3 regions of the Paeniglutamicibacter sulfureus genome follow, and region 1 is predicted to be linked to each of the others. Evidence: riboswitches for the same ligand, from Rfam matches in the RefSeq annotation. Region 1 holds a riboswitch; each other region holds the start of a gene.
What was found. A riboswitch is a leader RNA that binds a small molecule or an ion and turns the genes downstream of it on or off. The one in region 1 is predicted to bind S-adenosylmethionine.

Region 2: it holds a riboswitch for S-adenosylmethionine, as region 1 does, so the genes downstream of both, ABD687_RS13540 (flavin reductase family protein) here and ABD687_RS15240 (methionine ABC transporter ATP-binding protein) in region 1, are expected to answer to the same signal.
Region 3: it holds a riboswitch for S-adenosylmethionine, as region 1 does, so the genes downstream of both, ABD687_RS19240 (bifunctional o-acetylhomoserine/o-acetylserine sulfhydrylase) here and ABD687_RS15240 (methionine ABC transporter ATP-binding protein) in region 1, are expected to answer to the same signal.

Annotation. Positions count from the first base shown of each region.
Region 1 is NZ_BAAAWO010000001.1:3,338,226-3,343,193, forward strand. It holds gene ABD687_RS15230 (MFS transporter) at 1-439, shown strand, start outside; gene ABD687_RS15235 (SDR family NAD(P)-dependent oxidoreductase) at 518-1,270, shown strand; SAM riboswitch class I at 1,838-1,932, shown strand; gene ABD687_RS15240 (methionine ABC transporter ATP-binding protein) at 2,037-2,861, shown strand; gene ABD687_RS15245 (methionine ABC transporter permease) at 2,854-3,588, shown strand; gene ABD687_RS15250 (NtaA/DmoA family FMN-dependent monooxygenase) at 3,637-4,968, shown strand, end outside.
Region 2 is NZ_BAAAWO010000001.1:2,960,010-2,964,977, forward strand. It holds gene dnaB (replicative DNA helicase) at 1-751, opposite strand, end outside; gene ABD687_RS13535 (DUF1801 domain-containing protein) at 1,267-1,692, shown strand; gene ABD687_RS13540 (flavin reductase family protein) at 1,787-2,296, opposite strand; SAM riboswitch class IV at 2,364-2,476, opposite strand; gene ABD687_RS13545 (dihydrofolate reductase family protein) at 2,720-3,346, opposite strand; gene rplI (50S ribosomal protein L9) at 3,560-4,015, opposite strand; gene rpsR (30S ribosomal protein S18) at 4,031-4,270, opposite strand; gene ABD687_RS13560 (single-stranded DNA-binding protein) at 4,333-4,926, opposite strand.
Region 3 is NZ_BAAAWO010000001.1:4,249,032-4,253,999, forward strand. It holds gene ABD687_RS19230 (IS1634 family transposase) at 264-2,018, shown strand; gene ABD687_RS19235 (VOC family protein) at 2,120-2,764, opposite strand; SAM riboswitch class IV at 2,930-3,045, shown strand; gene ABD687_RS19240 (bifunctional o-acetylhomoserine/o-acetylserine sulfhydrylase) at 3,120-4,463, shown strand; gene metX (homoserine O-acetyltransferase MetX) at 4,466-4,968, shown strand, end outside.

The sequences.
Region 1 (4,968 bases):
GGTGACCGCAAGCATTGGCTTCGTGCTGCTTTCGGTGCCGGCGGTGCAATTGATGCAGTCGGCCGGATTGTGGGGGCAGATCGTTGGCATCGGCACCCTGGGTCTCTTGCTGGTCATGCTGCTCTCGACGATCTCCTCGACGCTGCCCGCGTTGTTCCCGACTTCGGTGCGCTACTCCGGATTCGCCATTGGTTACAACCTGTCCACGGCCGTCTTCGGCGGCACCGCGGCGGTGGCCAACGAGGCGCTGATCGGTGCGACCGGAAATTCGCTGGTACCGGGGTGGTACCTGATGGCTGCGGGCGTGATCGGGCTGATTTCGGTGCTCACTTTCAAGGAGACCGCGGGGCGTTCGCTTCGGGGCAACGTCATTCCAGGCAGCGACGACCAGCAGCGACGAAAGCTTGGTGAAAGGCTGGTGGGGGCGGGACGCCCCTAAGCGACAGCCGCCCGGGCCAGGAATTGATCGGTCCCGCAAAAAAGTAGGACAAACAGCGAAGTGAAGGAGGAGAGCGCAGTGGGAGAAAACCAACGCGTCGCACTGGTTACCGGCGCCACCTCGGGAATCGGAATCGAGATTGCCCGACGACTGGTGGCAGATGGAATGAAGGTCGTGGTGACCGGACGAAATGAGGAACGCGGAGAGCAGGTGGCCGAAGAACTCGGCGAGTCCGGCTTCTTCGTGCGGGCTGAACTGACCGCTTCGGGTGCCGCGCAGTCATTGATGGACACGGTGCTCGAACGCACCGGAAGGCTTGATGTTCTGGTGAACAATGCGGCCATTGACCACATCAATTCCCTACTCGACACCCCGGAGGAGGAGGTGCGGGAAACCTTTGAAATCAACACCTTCGCGGCGATTTTCTGTCTCCAAGCTGCGGGGCGGGTCATGCGTGGTGCCGGTGGCGGCGCGATCATCAACGTGACCTCGCGGCTGGCAAGCATTGGGGTTCCCACCATGGGGATCTACAGCGCGAGCAAGGGCGCGATGCTGGCGCTGACACGGGCCGCGGCGGTGGAACTTGCACCGCACAACATCAGGGTCAATGCCGTGGCCCCGGGGATGACACGTACCCAGATGTTTGAGGACTGGTTGGCCGGACACGAGGATCCCATGGCCGCGGAGCGAGCGGTCTCCGAAGCGATTCCGCTGGGTCGAGTGGCGATGCCGGAAGACGTTGCCGAAGCGGTGGGTTATTTTGCCAGTGCCACCAATACTTACGTCACCGGCGTTTCGTTGCCGGTCGATGGTGGCTATTTGGCCAAGTGAGCCGACGACGATGAACCCGCAGGTACCTTCCGCCCACGCGGCTCCCGGTACCTGCGGGTTTGCTGTGGGCGGTTGCGGGTCATCGTGTAAATACCTCTGGCGATCCATGGGGTAACCACGAAAATTGGCCCGTTGGTCGCCGCGCGGTTGCCCTCGGAATTCGGTCTGCAGCGATCGGACATGGTGACGGCCGCGGGTGTCTTTGACGTCGCGCAATCCTTGTCGCCGTCGCGGGTGGCGCAGCAGTGGGTCACCGGTTGTTTCGCAAATCCCACGGGTGGCGAACCTTGGTGGTGCTCGGACGAGCGTTCACCTATGGGCTGGAATTGGCTCGGCAAGACCGGGGCGCGCGCGTGGGGCGCATTGTCAACATGACGCAATCATGAAGCAAGGTAGGGCGGATCGACGCTTCATCTTCCGACTTATAACGGTTCATGAAGCAAATCAAGCGCGAGAATCGTTCTGTGAGTCGATTTGTTTCACAGGAGCCCGATTCGTCTTGGTTCGATCGAAGATTCTGCGACACACTTGAACTGTTCGGCGTTGGCAATCGACCAACGCCAACACACACCATCCAGAGCGGCTGAGAGACCTGGCTCGTTGACGCCGCAGCAACCACTCCCGTCCTTGGGATCCGGTGCTACCGCCAGGACCGATGGAGATAGCCAAACTCTGCGCGGTCCGCCGAATACTTTCGTTCTTACGCACGTATTTGACTGATTTGCCATGTCGCGGCGTTCCTCGGGTGAACCGAGAGGAGTAGGACATGATCAGCATTCAAGGCGTGTCAACAGTTTTCCCTCCGGCGGAGGCACCCTTCACTGCGGTGGACAACGTCTCGCTGGAAATCCCGCGGGGATCGATCCAGGGAATCATTGGATTTTCCGGTGCGGGCAAATCAACGTTGCTTCGCAATATCAATCTCTTGGAGCGCCCGACGAACGGCCGCGTGGTGGTTGACGGTACGGACCTTACGTCGCTGAACGACGAGGAATTGCGCAGGGCTCGGCACCAGATCGGGATGATCTTCCAACATTTCAACCTCCTGAACAACCGCAACGCCGTTGAAAATGTCGAGCTTAGCCTTAAATTCGCGGGAGTAGCCAAGAAAGAACGCCGCCGCCGCGCCCACGAAGCCTTGGCAATTGTGGACTTGGCCGACAAAGCCAAGGCATATCCGGGACAGCTGTCAGGCGGACAGAAGCAACGCGTGGCCATTGCCCGTGCGCTGGCCACCGAGCCAAAGGTATTGCTTTGCGACGAGCCGACATCAGCCGTGGATCCGCGGACCACTGCGTCGGTGTTGCAGTACCTTTCGGACATCAACGCCCAGTTGGGAATCACCACCGTGATCGTCACGCATGAAATGAACGTCGTCAAGGCAATCGCCGATAACGTCGCCGTCATGGAAGAAAGCCGAGTCGTCGAACAATTCGACATCAGCGCACTTCGGAATCCCTCGTTTACACCGGCGACCGCCATCGGCCGGTACCTCATTTCCGATGACATCACCTTGGACCGCAAGCGCCAGGTCCGCGGCACCGAATCCGCAAGCTTCGGCGCACCTTTGAAGGAGGCCTCCCTTGTCTAAGTTTGCTGCGGCCGTCAGCGTGCCTGCTTCCTCCACCAACGGCAGCGGTGCAGCGGCCTTCGACCTCAACCGCGTTATCGAGCTTTGGCCTGAAATTGCCGCGGCAATCGGCCAGACCTTGGCCATGCTCGTCGTGTCCATCCCCATCGCGATCCTGGTGGGAACGCCCTTGGGTATTTGGCTCTATTCAATGGCCCCCCAAGGCCTCCGACCCCGGCCGAAGCTGCATCGCATTGTCGATGGTTTCGTCAACACCATGCGGTCCTTTCCGTTCCTGATCTTGCTGATCGCGATCATTCCTTTCACCCGGTTCGTCGTTGGAACAACCATCGGTACGGCAGCCGTGATTGTCCCGCTGACGATCAACGCGATTCCCTACTTTGCACGCTTCGTTGAACAGAATCTCACGCAGCTCGGCAGCGGCGTCGTTGAAGCTGCACGGGCCATGGGTGCGACCCGCGGCCAGATCGTCCGCGACGTGTTGCTAGTGGAAGGGAAGCCTGCACTGATTGGTTCGATCACGATCATGACGGTGAGTTTCATCAGTTATTCGGCAATGGCGGGACTGGTCGGCGGGGGAGGCATCGGTGACTTTGCCATCCGTTATGGCTACTACCGATATGAAACAGGCATGATGGTCGTCGCCATCGTGCTGATGATTCTGATGGTCCAAATTGTGCAGATCTCGGGCACCCGCATCGCATCCCGTCTGGACAAGCGACAGTAACCATCGCCCTTCTTGAACCGACCTGCTTCTTTTGGAGAGACCCCAACCATGAGTACTTCACGGCGACCGCGCCTGCTGTTGAGCGCCTTCCTGATGAACACCACCAGCCACATCCTTGGTGGCCAATGGCGCCACCCCGAGGCACAACAACATCGCTTCAACGAGCTCAAGCTCTGGGTGGATCTGGCCAAGGACCTGGAAGCCGCAAGGTTCGATGCAATCTTCCTTGCGGATGTTGTTGGGCTCTACGGCGACCACGACGGGGGCTGGGCATCGCACATCAAGCGCGGACTGCAGGTGCCGTCCAATGACCCGCTAGTGCTTGCTTCGGCCCTGGCAGGAGTGACCGAAGAAATCGGGCTGGCCTTCACGTCCTCGGTAATCCAGTCCGATCCCTTCCAGTTGGCACGTCAGCTCTCGACGCTCGATCACCTGAGCAGCGGTCGAGTTGCCTGGAACATCGTGACAAGCGTGCTGGAGAATTCACACCGCAACTTTGGGGCTGACAGGCTAGCCAAACACACAGACCGCTATGACTGGGCCGAAGAATACGTTCAGGCTGCGTTCAAGCTGTGGGAAGGCTCGTGGGAAGACGGCGCGTTGCTGGCCGACAAAATTGCAGGAATCCACGCTGATCCGGCCTTGGTGAACAAGATCTACCATCGGGGAGAACGCTACTCAATTGACGGCCCGCACTTGTCTTCACCCAGCCCGCAGCGAACCCCCTTTCTTTTTCAAGCCGGGAGTTCTCCACGTGGCAGATCGTTCGCGGCCGCCAACGCGGAAGCCACCTTCCTTTTCGCGCCGAACCCCGAAAACGTTCGCAAGAACTCTGAGGTCATTCGGAAACTGGCAGTTGACGCCGGGCGCGAAGCATCCGATGTGAAAATCTTTGCCGGACTCTCCTTCGTAGTGGGAAGTACAGAAGCAGAGGTCTTGCGCAAGCAAGCTGACTATGACGAGTATCTCGACCTGGACGCCGTGGTTGCGCACATAGGCGGAGGGCTCGGTATTGACCTCGGCGGCAGGCCATTGGACACCCGACTTGGTGAAATCGATACAGAGGGCGGAAAGGGTGTGCTTGAAGCCATTCGCGCTTCGGTTCCGGGAGGTAACCCCACGATTGCCGATCTCGCCCGGTACCGGGCGAAGTCCATGCAGATCTCCGGGACCCCTGAACAAATCGTTGATCAGCTCGAACTGTGGCAGGACGCAGGAACCGACGGCATCAACATCATCAACCAGATTCTGCCTGGCTCCTACACGGATTTCATCGAGGGTGTGGTGCCCGAATTGCGAGCCCGCGGCCTTGCCCAAACCGAATATGCGCCAGGCACTTTGCGCGAGAAGGTCTTTGGGCGACAAGCGACGCTCGAGGCC
Region 2 (4,968 bases), 380 kb from region 1:
GGGAGAAGAAAACGGAGGTCATGTTGTTCTTAATGGACGCTGACCTGGCAAAATCCAGTGCGAAGGTCGACTTGCCCACCGCGGGACGTGCAGCAATAACGATCATCTGGCCGCCATGCAGCCCCTGGGTCAACTCGTCGAGTTCGAAGATTCCGGTGGGAACACCGATCACGCCCTCGCCGCGGCTGCCGGCGGATTCGATTTCATCGACGGTGCCCTCGATGATGTCGCGCAGCGGGACATAGTCTTCGGCAGTCCTGCGTTCGGCGACCTTGTAGACCTCGGCCTGGGCTTCGTTCACAATGGCGTCGACTTCGCCGTCCTGCGAGTATCCGAGCTGCACGATCTTGGTACCGGCATCAACCAAGCGGCGCAGGACCGCACGTTCGCGAACGATCTCGGCATAGAAGCCGGCGTTGGCAGCGGTGGGCACGGACTGGATGAGCGTGTGCAGGTAGGCCGGACCGCCAATCCGGGTGATCTCGCCGCGCTTGGTCAAAAGGTCCGAGACCGTAACGGCGTCGGCCGGCTCACCGCGGCCGTAGAGGTCGATGATGGCCTCGTAGATGGCCTCGTGCGCCGGGCGATAGAAGTCCAGTCCCCGCAGCACCTCCACGCAGTCCGCGATGGCATCCTTGGACAGCATCATGCCGCCCAGTACGCTTTGCTCGGCTACGAGGTCCTGCGGCGGGGTGCGTCCATAGTCCGATCCATGTGAATCGGAGCTGGTTTCGGTGCTGGCTAGCGACACGGGTTTTTCCCTTCAAGCTGCGCGGGTTCCCAAGTTTTCCGCATCATTACCTATTCAGTGTCTCAAGGAGCACGGACGATTCGTTAGGTTCAAACTCACACGTGCCGTAGGGCACCGCGAACCTGTGGAAATAGGTGGGGAACACTGTCACCATAGACCTGTTTTCCCACAAACCCAACACGGTTATCCACAGGCCGTGTGGATAACCTGTGAACCTTGCGGCGTGTTGTGTGCACAGTCTGGGGAGAACATTGTGGATTACACCAATTTCCTCTCCACAATAAGACTTTGACTAGGCATTATGTAGATCAACCCCTGTGGATACAAAGTATTTATCCACATCCTCTACACGCGGAAAAGTCGGTTATACACACAAAAACCCCGGGATTCCGGGCTTGGATTGGCCACCATTTCATAGTTACCCACAAGCTATCCACAGACACGCCGGAACTTCCCGCGGATCTGGGGATATCGGGGATTGATGGAGATCACCAACGACTGACATACTGGGCCGCATGAGCGCCAACAAGACCGCACCGACAGCCGTTGACCCGGCTCAATTCATATCGGCAGTGTCACACCCGACTAGGCGCGCGGATGCCGAGGTCTTGCTCCGGATGATGGAAGAGGTCAGCGGAGAGCCCGCGGTTATGTGGGGCCCGACAATCGTTGGGTTCGGCAGCTACCACTACAAGTACGAATCGGGGCGCGAAGGGGATGCCAGTGCCATCGGCTTCTCCCCGAGGGCGGCGAACCTTGCCCTCTACGGGCTGACCATTGCACCGACCGCCGGCCCCCTATTGGAGAAATTGGGCAAGTGCAAACGCGGGGCATCGTGCCTCTATGTGAACAAGCTTGCCGACGTCGACCTGGACGTACTCGCCCGGCTTGCCCGTGACGGCTACCGGTACATGACTGGCGTGGTGCACCACTCGTCTTAGGAAAACGTGTTGGCAAAGGCAAAGGGCTCAGTCCCCGTGGCATCGAATCATGGATTCGGTACCACGGAGGCTGAGCCCTCGCATTTCAGGTTCCCTAGGAGACCAGCTGTTCGGCATCCAGGCGACGGAATGCCGAACCGTGGAACACCAGCGGTGAGTGGGCGTTGTCGTGCGTCTGGTGGCCGTGCACGCGCAGCAGCACCACATGGTGGTCGCCTGCAGGAACCTCTTGCTCGACGGAGCAATCGAGCCACAGGGTGGCGTCATGCAGGAACAGCGCACCCTCATCGGTCGAATCAAGACGAAGCCCGGCGAACCTGTCCCCCGACTTTGAAGCGATCTGCCGGCACACGCCCTCGTTCTTTTCGCTGAGCACTGAAACCCCGATCCGCCCGTTGGTGCGCACCAACGGCCAGGTCTTCGAGGTGTTCTGGACAGCAAACATCACCAGCGGCGGATCCATGGAGACGCCAACCGTAAAGGACGAGGCAATGATTCCCTGCGGTTGCCCGTCAACGATGGCGCAGAGTGCGGCAATGCCGGATGGATGCTGGGCAAAGACGTTGCGCAGGGTGTCGGGGGTGAGGTCAGAGGTGAGTGTCATGGTGCTCAATCCTTCGGCTTCGGCCCACCATCGCGGTGCGTGCTACACACGCGCCAACCAACGAGGTGTGCGGTACTTGCCTCCGGGGTTCCGGTAGGCCGAATCATCACCTGGAGCACCCCACTACCGTGAGAGGGTTGCCGGCCAACGGGCCAGGGCCTTACGTTGACACTCTTGATTCTTCACCAACGTTAGAAGAAATAATTACGTCTCGTCAAAGTTTGTTTCGACATACGAAGTCACGAAGAGTAAGAATCGAAGATTGTGCGATCATTTGCCTCGATGGTGCCACAGTTGCCCGAGACGCCCGCATTCGTTCCCGAACGCGTGGACGACAGCTCTGGGGCCGAAGAAGACGATGACATGGCCCGGAATTATGGTTGGCATACGTGCCACAAACGCGGTGGCCGGCACCTCTTCCACCTACGAGAGGTCCGAAACTCCCGTATAAGTCGCATAGGACGCATCGCCGATGCGCTCGTAGACCAGGATGGCAAGCCCGCCCGGGGTGCTCGTGGTGCTGGAGAGCCGAAGTCCTGTGGGTGCGCCTCCCTCCGGGAAGAGTCGCCTTCCATGGCCAAGGACCACCGGCGCCACCACCAGTCGCAGCTCGTCAATCAGCCCCTCGGCGAGCAATGAAGCGGCAAGCCTGGCGCTCCCGTGGATCTGCAGCTCCTTGCCGGGGCGCGCCTTGAGGTCGGCAACCCGGGTCGCCACGTCACCGGAGAGGATGGTGGTTGGATCCCAGGTTCCCTCGCCAAGCGTTTGCGAGGCCACGTACTTGGGCAGGGAGTTCATGAGCACCGTGAAGGGGTCGTCCGGGTCGGTGATTTGCGGCCAGTCCCTGGCAAATGCCTCATAGGTGCGGCGGCCAAGCAGCAGCCCGTCCGCTTCGCCGAGCCATTGCGCGGCCTGTTCGATGAAGGCCTCGTCCATGTGCGGGACGAACCATCCGCCCTGGGTGAATCCGTCGGTGGTGTCTTCCTCGGGAGACCCGGGGCCTTGCGACACCCCGTCGAGACTCACAAACTCCGTTAATACCAGCTTCATGACCGCGCCTTCTCGCTTGTTTGGCTGCCCTTTCCCGGGATTCGACGTGGCAGTCCATCCAGGAGGGCACTGCCCCATTTGGCCAAGCTACTCGACGGGAACGCCCGGCGCCAGACCCGATGCACCAGAGGAGGCCTTAAACCACTATGGACCCCGCCGAGGGCGGGGTCCACAGTGGTTTGCCGTCACACAAGACGGCGGGTGCACAAGGAATTACTTCTTTGCGGCAACAACCTGCAGTGAAACGGTTGCGGAGACATCGGTGTGCAGACGCACGGTCGCGGTGTAGTTACCCGTCGACTTGATGTGGTCGTTGATCTCGATGTTGCGCTTGTCGATCGCGCCAACGCCGGCGGCTGCAACAGCCTTGGCGATGTCGTCGGTCTTCACGGTGCCGAAGAGGCGACCGGTAGCGCCGGCCTTGACGGTCAGCTTGACCGGCTTGGCGGAAAGCGAAGCGGCAAGTGCCTTGGCGTCTTCCAGGGAAGCAACGGCGCGAGCAGCACGGGCGGCCTTGATCGACTCAACCTGCTTCTCACCGCCCTTGGTCCAGGTGATGCCAAAGGCGCGCGGGAGAAGGTAGTTACGTGCGTAACCGTCCTTCACCTCAACGATGTCGCCTGCGGCACCGAGGCCGGTAACTTCGTGGGTCAGAATGAGCTTTGCCATGTTGGTATACCTTCCTTAGCCGCGGCCAGCGCCGGAGTAAGGCAGCAAGGCTACTTCACGCGCGTTCTTGATGGCCTGTGCGATCTTGCGCTGTTCCTGTACGGAAACACCGGTAACGCGACGGGCGCGGATCTTTCCGCGATCGGAAATGAACTTGCGCAGCAATGCTACGTCCTTGTAGTCGATGACAGTGATGTCAGCGGCCTTCAAGGGGTTGGACTTTGGTTTGGGCTTACGGAGTTCAGCCTTAGCCATCGTGGAGCTCCTTTATCAGGTGGAGCCCGCAGAATTTTCTGCGGGATGGTGAATAATTTTGTTTAGAAGGGTGGTTCGTCGGAACCCGGGTTGCCCCATCCGCCGTTGTTTCCTCCGGCAGGAGCACCCCATGGATCGTTCGCCGGTGCATTCCAGCCGCCGCCGGAGTTTCCGCCAGCGTTGCCGCCACCGAATCCACCGCCGCCGCCTTGGTTGCCACCGCTGAAGCCGCCGGCATTTGCGCCTGCGTTCTGTTGGCCACCAAAGCCACCACCACCGCCGGCGCCGGAGCGCTGGGTGCGGGTGACCTTTGCGGAAGCGTAACGCAGCGACGGGCCGATTTCATCGACCTCAAGCTCGGTGACGTTACGCTTTTCGCCTTCCTTTGTTTCGTAGGAACGCGACTTGAGGCGGCCCTGGGCGATGACGCGCATGCCCTTGGTCAACGTCTCGGCGACGTTTTCGGCAGCCTCACGCCACACCGACGCACGGAGGAACAGCGTGTCGCCGTCCTTCCATTCATTGGTCTGGCGGTCGAAGGTTCGCGGGGTCGAAGCAATGGTGAAGTTCGCCACTGCCGATCCTGACGGGGTGAAACGCAGTTCCGGGTCAGCGGTCAAATTACCAATAACCGTAATGACTGTCTCGCCTGCCATTGGAGCCTCCTAAAGTGTTGTTCTACGAAGATCGAAGAGCAG
Region 3 (4,968 bases), 910 kb from region 1:
GGAAATCAGGCCCACCGGCATCCCTCACGCCCCGCTTGGCGTGGCGCCGTAACCGTCGGCGGAGCAGACCAGGAATTAATCAATGCGGGGGTGTCCGGATCACCTCCGGACACCCCCACGTTGCTAGTCTGAGGTTACGTTAAGGAATTGCCTCGGAACCGCATGGTTCCGGGGCAATTCCCCTCTTTTGGCCGAAAACTGTAGCCACTAAAGTTTTCACGAAAAGCCTTCCAATCTCCGCGAGCAAGGTGTAATTTGTTGCCATGGAACAAGGCACCAAGGCCATGCATGTAGCCATCAACACATCCCGCAGGGTCAACAAGGCCGGTGTGGAGGTCGAATACCGGTCCGCCCTGGTGCGCCGGACCTACCGCGAGGGCGGCAAGGTCAAGCACGAGACCCTGGGCAACATTTCCTACCTGCCCGAACGCGCCATCCTGGACCTGAAGGCGTCCCTGAACGGCAAGAGAATGGTGGACGCCGATGCCCGGATGCAGATCCTGCGCACCCTGCCCCACGGACACATCGACGCGATCTACGCCATGGCCCGCGGCCTGCGCTTCGAATCCCTGTTGGGCCCCGCCTGCCGGAACCGGGACCTCATCATGGCCCTGCTGGCGGCCCGGATCTGCAAGCCGACCTCCAAGCTCGCCACCCTGAACTGGTTCGCCGACACCACCCTGGGCACCGACCTCGGACCGGCCACCACCGACGAGCTCTACGCCGCCATGGACTGGCTCCTGGAACAACAACCCCGCATCGAAAAGCAGCTCGCCCGCACCCACCTCGGACCCGAACACAACCCCGAGGGCCTCGCGCTCTTTGACCTGTCCTCCTCCTGGGTCACCGGAACCCACAACCCGCTGGCAAAATTCGGGTATTCCAGGGACAAGAAACGCGGCTGCGAACAAATCGAATACGGCATGCTCGCCACCCGCGCCGGACTGCCCATCGCCGTGCGAGTGTTCCCCGGGAACACCGCCGACCCGACCGCATTCATCCAGATTGCCAAGGAGATCCACGCCCTCTCCGGCGTCCATGACCTGGCCATGGTCGGAGACCGCGGCATGATCACCAACGCACGGGTCGAAGACCTCAAAAAAGACACCGACTTCTCCTGGGTCACCGCGCTGCGCAACACCGACATCCAGCACCTCGCCGAGGACAACGGCCCCCTGCAGATGAGCCTGTTCGACCAACAAAACCTCGCCGAGATCACCCACCCGAAATACCCCGGCGAACGGCTCATCGCCTGCCGCAACCCCGCCCTGGCCGCCAAGCGCGCCCACAAACGCACCAACCTGCTCGAGGCCACCGAGGAAAAGCTGGAAACCATCAAGAAAGCGGTGGAGGCCGGCCGCCTCAAGGGCGCCGGAAAGATCGGGGTGAAGGTCGGCAAGGTCGCCGGCAAATACAACATGCAAAAGCACTTCAACCTCATCATCGAAGACACCGCCTTCACCTACACCCGCAACACCGGATCCATTGCCCGCGAGGCCGACCTGGACGGCATCTACGTCATCCGCACCAACCTCCCCGCCGACACCATGGACGCCCCCGAGGCGGTGCGCACCTACAAGTCCCTGGCCAACGTGGAAAAGATCTTCAAGACCCTCAAAACCCGCGACCTGGGCATCCGCCCCATCCGCCACTACACCGAAAACCGGACCCGAGCCCACGTCTTCCTCTGCATGCTCGCCGCCCACCTCACCTGGCACCTGCGCACCGCCCTCGCACCACTGACCTTCACCGACGAGAACCGACCCGTGCCCGAGGAACCCGTCGCCAAGGTCGAACGCTCCGCCGCCGCGGCATCCAAGGCCAGCACCCGGAAACTCGACGACGGGACCACCGCCACCAGCTACCAAGACCTCCTGACCCACCTGGGAACCCGGACCAGGAACACCACCAGCGTCCCGGGCACCGAGCGGACCTTCGAACTGCTTTCCCTGCCCACGCCCCGCCAACAAAGGGCCATGGACCTCATCGACCACCACATCAAAAACCACAGAAAGTAGCCAGAGAACCGGAACCAAAAACGCCAGGATCCCCGACAATCCGGGGATCCTGGCGTTCTGTCTGCCGTAACTTCAGGCTAGTGCTTCCCATGACTGCTTTGTTACAGCGTGATGGGACCCGTGGGAGTTTCAAACGTTACCGAAAGGATTCCCGGCGTCCCGTTCGGCGCTTGCCAATCGACAACAACGTCGCCAACGGGCAACTGCTCGGGTTGTCCGAGCCAGTCGGCGACCCGTTCGCTGGAGCCGGCGATGCAGATTGAGGAAATTTTCCCCACAGGATCCAGTGCCTTCGAGGGGTGCAGATCCTCGGTGCCCTCATCCCAGCGAAGCATGTAGGGAACCTGCGGGTCCGCAATCAGGCCGTTGATGCCGATCTGGCGCCAGGTCAGTTCCCGTCCATCGGGGAATTTCCGGTTTCCCGGTACCGAGCCGCGGCCCAGGCGTGCCTCGGCAGGAGCCAAGTCGTCAACAGCGACGCACCACCCCATCCAGCCACCTCCGAGTTCGGAGCGGGCGCGAACGGCCTGGCCAAACGGTGCCTTGTCAGACGACGGGTGGTTGAGTACTTCGACAACTTCCAGGTACTGGTTGTTCTTCAGCGGGAAGATGACATTGCGCGTACCAAAACGTGGGTGCACACCGCCCTTTACTGATTCGAGTCCAAGAACCGCGCCGATCCTAGCGGCAGTTGCCGCTAGACCGTCGGGTCCACAAGCGTAAGTTACATGGTCGAGCCTCATCATGTGCCCATCATGGCACTTTGTGATCTGGCTCTCGACTTAGGTTGACCTAACTTGCGTTTCAGTTGGTCGTTTTAAACGTCTGCGGCTAGTGCGATTGCCGCCAACTTGTCACAATTTGAGATGTGGTTGCGAACATGTGAAGCCCTGGGCCAGACTTATTGACAAGGTCATGAGTTTCAGCAGAAAGCCCCGGCTTGCTGAACGGCAACCCTCCGCCGCGGTGGGGTGCCCCGGGTGAAGACCAGGCCCCACGTCAAAACGACGTGGGACAAGCGCGGGAATGCCCCTAGCCAAGACACGGCCACCGCCGGAGTCGGCTTCGGGCATACCCCCTAGAATCCTTGAAGGGGAAGATATGTCTAACAACTGGTCCTTTGAAACCCGCCAGATCCACGTGGGACAGGAGCCCGACTCCGCAACCGGTGCACGAGCACTGCCCATCTACCAGACGTCGTCATTCGTGTTTCCGAGCGCCGAAAGCGCCGCTGCACGTTTTGCACTGGCCGAGCTCGAGCCGATCTACACGCGTATCGGAAATCCCACGCAGGACGCCGTTGAGCAGCGCATTGCCAGCCTCGAAGGTGGAGTTGGCGCACTGCTGTTGGCCTCGGGACAAGCTGCCACCACCTATTCGATCCTGAACCTTGCCGAGGCCGGAGACCACATCGTGGCCAGCCCGAGCCTCTACGGCGGAACCCAAAACCTGTTCAAGCACTCGCTGCGCAAGCTGGGCATCGAAGTCACCTTTGTTTCGGACCCGGATGACCTGGAAGGCTGGCGATCAGCCGTCCAACCCAACACCAAGGCGTTCTTCGGCGAAGTGGTTTCCAACCCGCGCCAGGACGTGCTGGACATCGAAGCCGTTTCCGCCATTGCGCATGAGGCAGGTGTGCCGCTGATCGTTGACAACACCTTGGCCACGCCGTTCCTGATCCGCCCGATCGAGTGGGGAGCCGACATCGTGGTCCATTCCGCCACCAAGTACCTCGGTGGACACGGAACGGCAATCGCCGGTGTCATTGTTGACTCGGGCAATTTCGACTTTGCCGCCGACCCGCAGAAATTCCCCGGCTTCAACACCCCCGACGAGTCGTACAACGGCCTGGTCTTCGCCCGGGACCTCGGCGTCAACGGTGCACTAGGCGCCAACCTTGCCTACGTCCTCAAGGCACGCGTGCAACTGTTGCGCGACCTCGGGTCGGCAGTTTCCCCGTTCAATGCATTCCTGATTGCCCAGGGGCTGGAAACGCTGTCGCTGCGCATGGAGCGCCACGTCTCCAATGCCGTGGAAGTTGCACAATGGCTGGAGACACAACCACAGGTGCAGCGCGTCCACTACGCGGGGATCGAATCCAGCGCGTGGTTCGAGCGCGGGCGCAAGTATGGACCCAAGGGCATTGGCGCCATTGTTTCGTTCGAGATTTCCGGCGGGAGCGAAGCGGGCCAGGGCTTTGTCGATGCGCTGACGCTGCACTCCCATGTCGCCAACCTGGGCGACGTGCGTTCGCTGGTTATCCACCCGGCGTCGACGACCCACGCGCAACTCACCGAGGAGGAGCAGGTTGCCGCAGGCGTGTCCCCGGGACTTGTCCGCTTGAGCGTCGGCATTGAGAATATTGCCGACATCATCGGCGACCTGAAGGTTGGCTTCGAATCAGTGGCCACCTCTGCCGATGTTGAATTTCAGGGTACCCGGTGAGTGTGGAGACAAACGTGGTCCTTTATGACGCAGAAACGGCAGCGGCGTTGGACTACGCCCCCGACGGCATCCTGCAGCACCTGAAAACCGGTTCCTATACGTTCGAGACCGGTGCGACGCTGCCGGAAATCGTACTGGGATACGAGACCTGGGGCACGTTGAATGCAGATGCCTCCAACGCCGTCCTCATCGCCCATGCACTGACAGGCGATAGCCATGTCGCCCGTGGAGCCTCGACGGAACCCGGCTGGTGGGACGGATTTGTGGGACCGGGCAAGACGGTGGACACCGATAAATATTTCGTGGTTGCAGCCAACATGGTCGGCGGTTGCTCCGGCAGCACCGGCCCGGCCAGCCTTGACCCGGACGGGGTCCCCTGGGGATCACGGTTCCCCTTCACGACCATCAAGGATTCGGTGCGGCTGGAGGCACGCCTGGCCGACGAGCTGGGTATCGCTGCGTGGCACACGGTGCTGGGTGGATCCATGGGCGGTGCCCGTGCCCT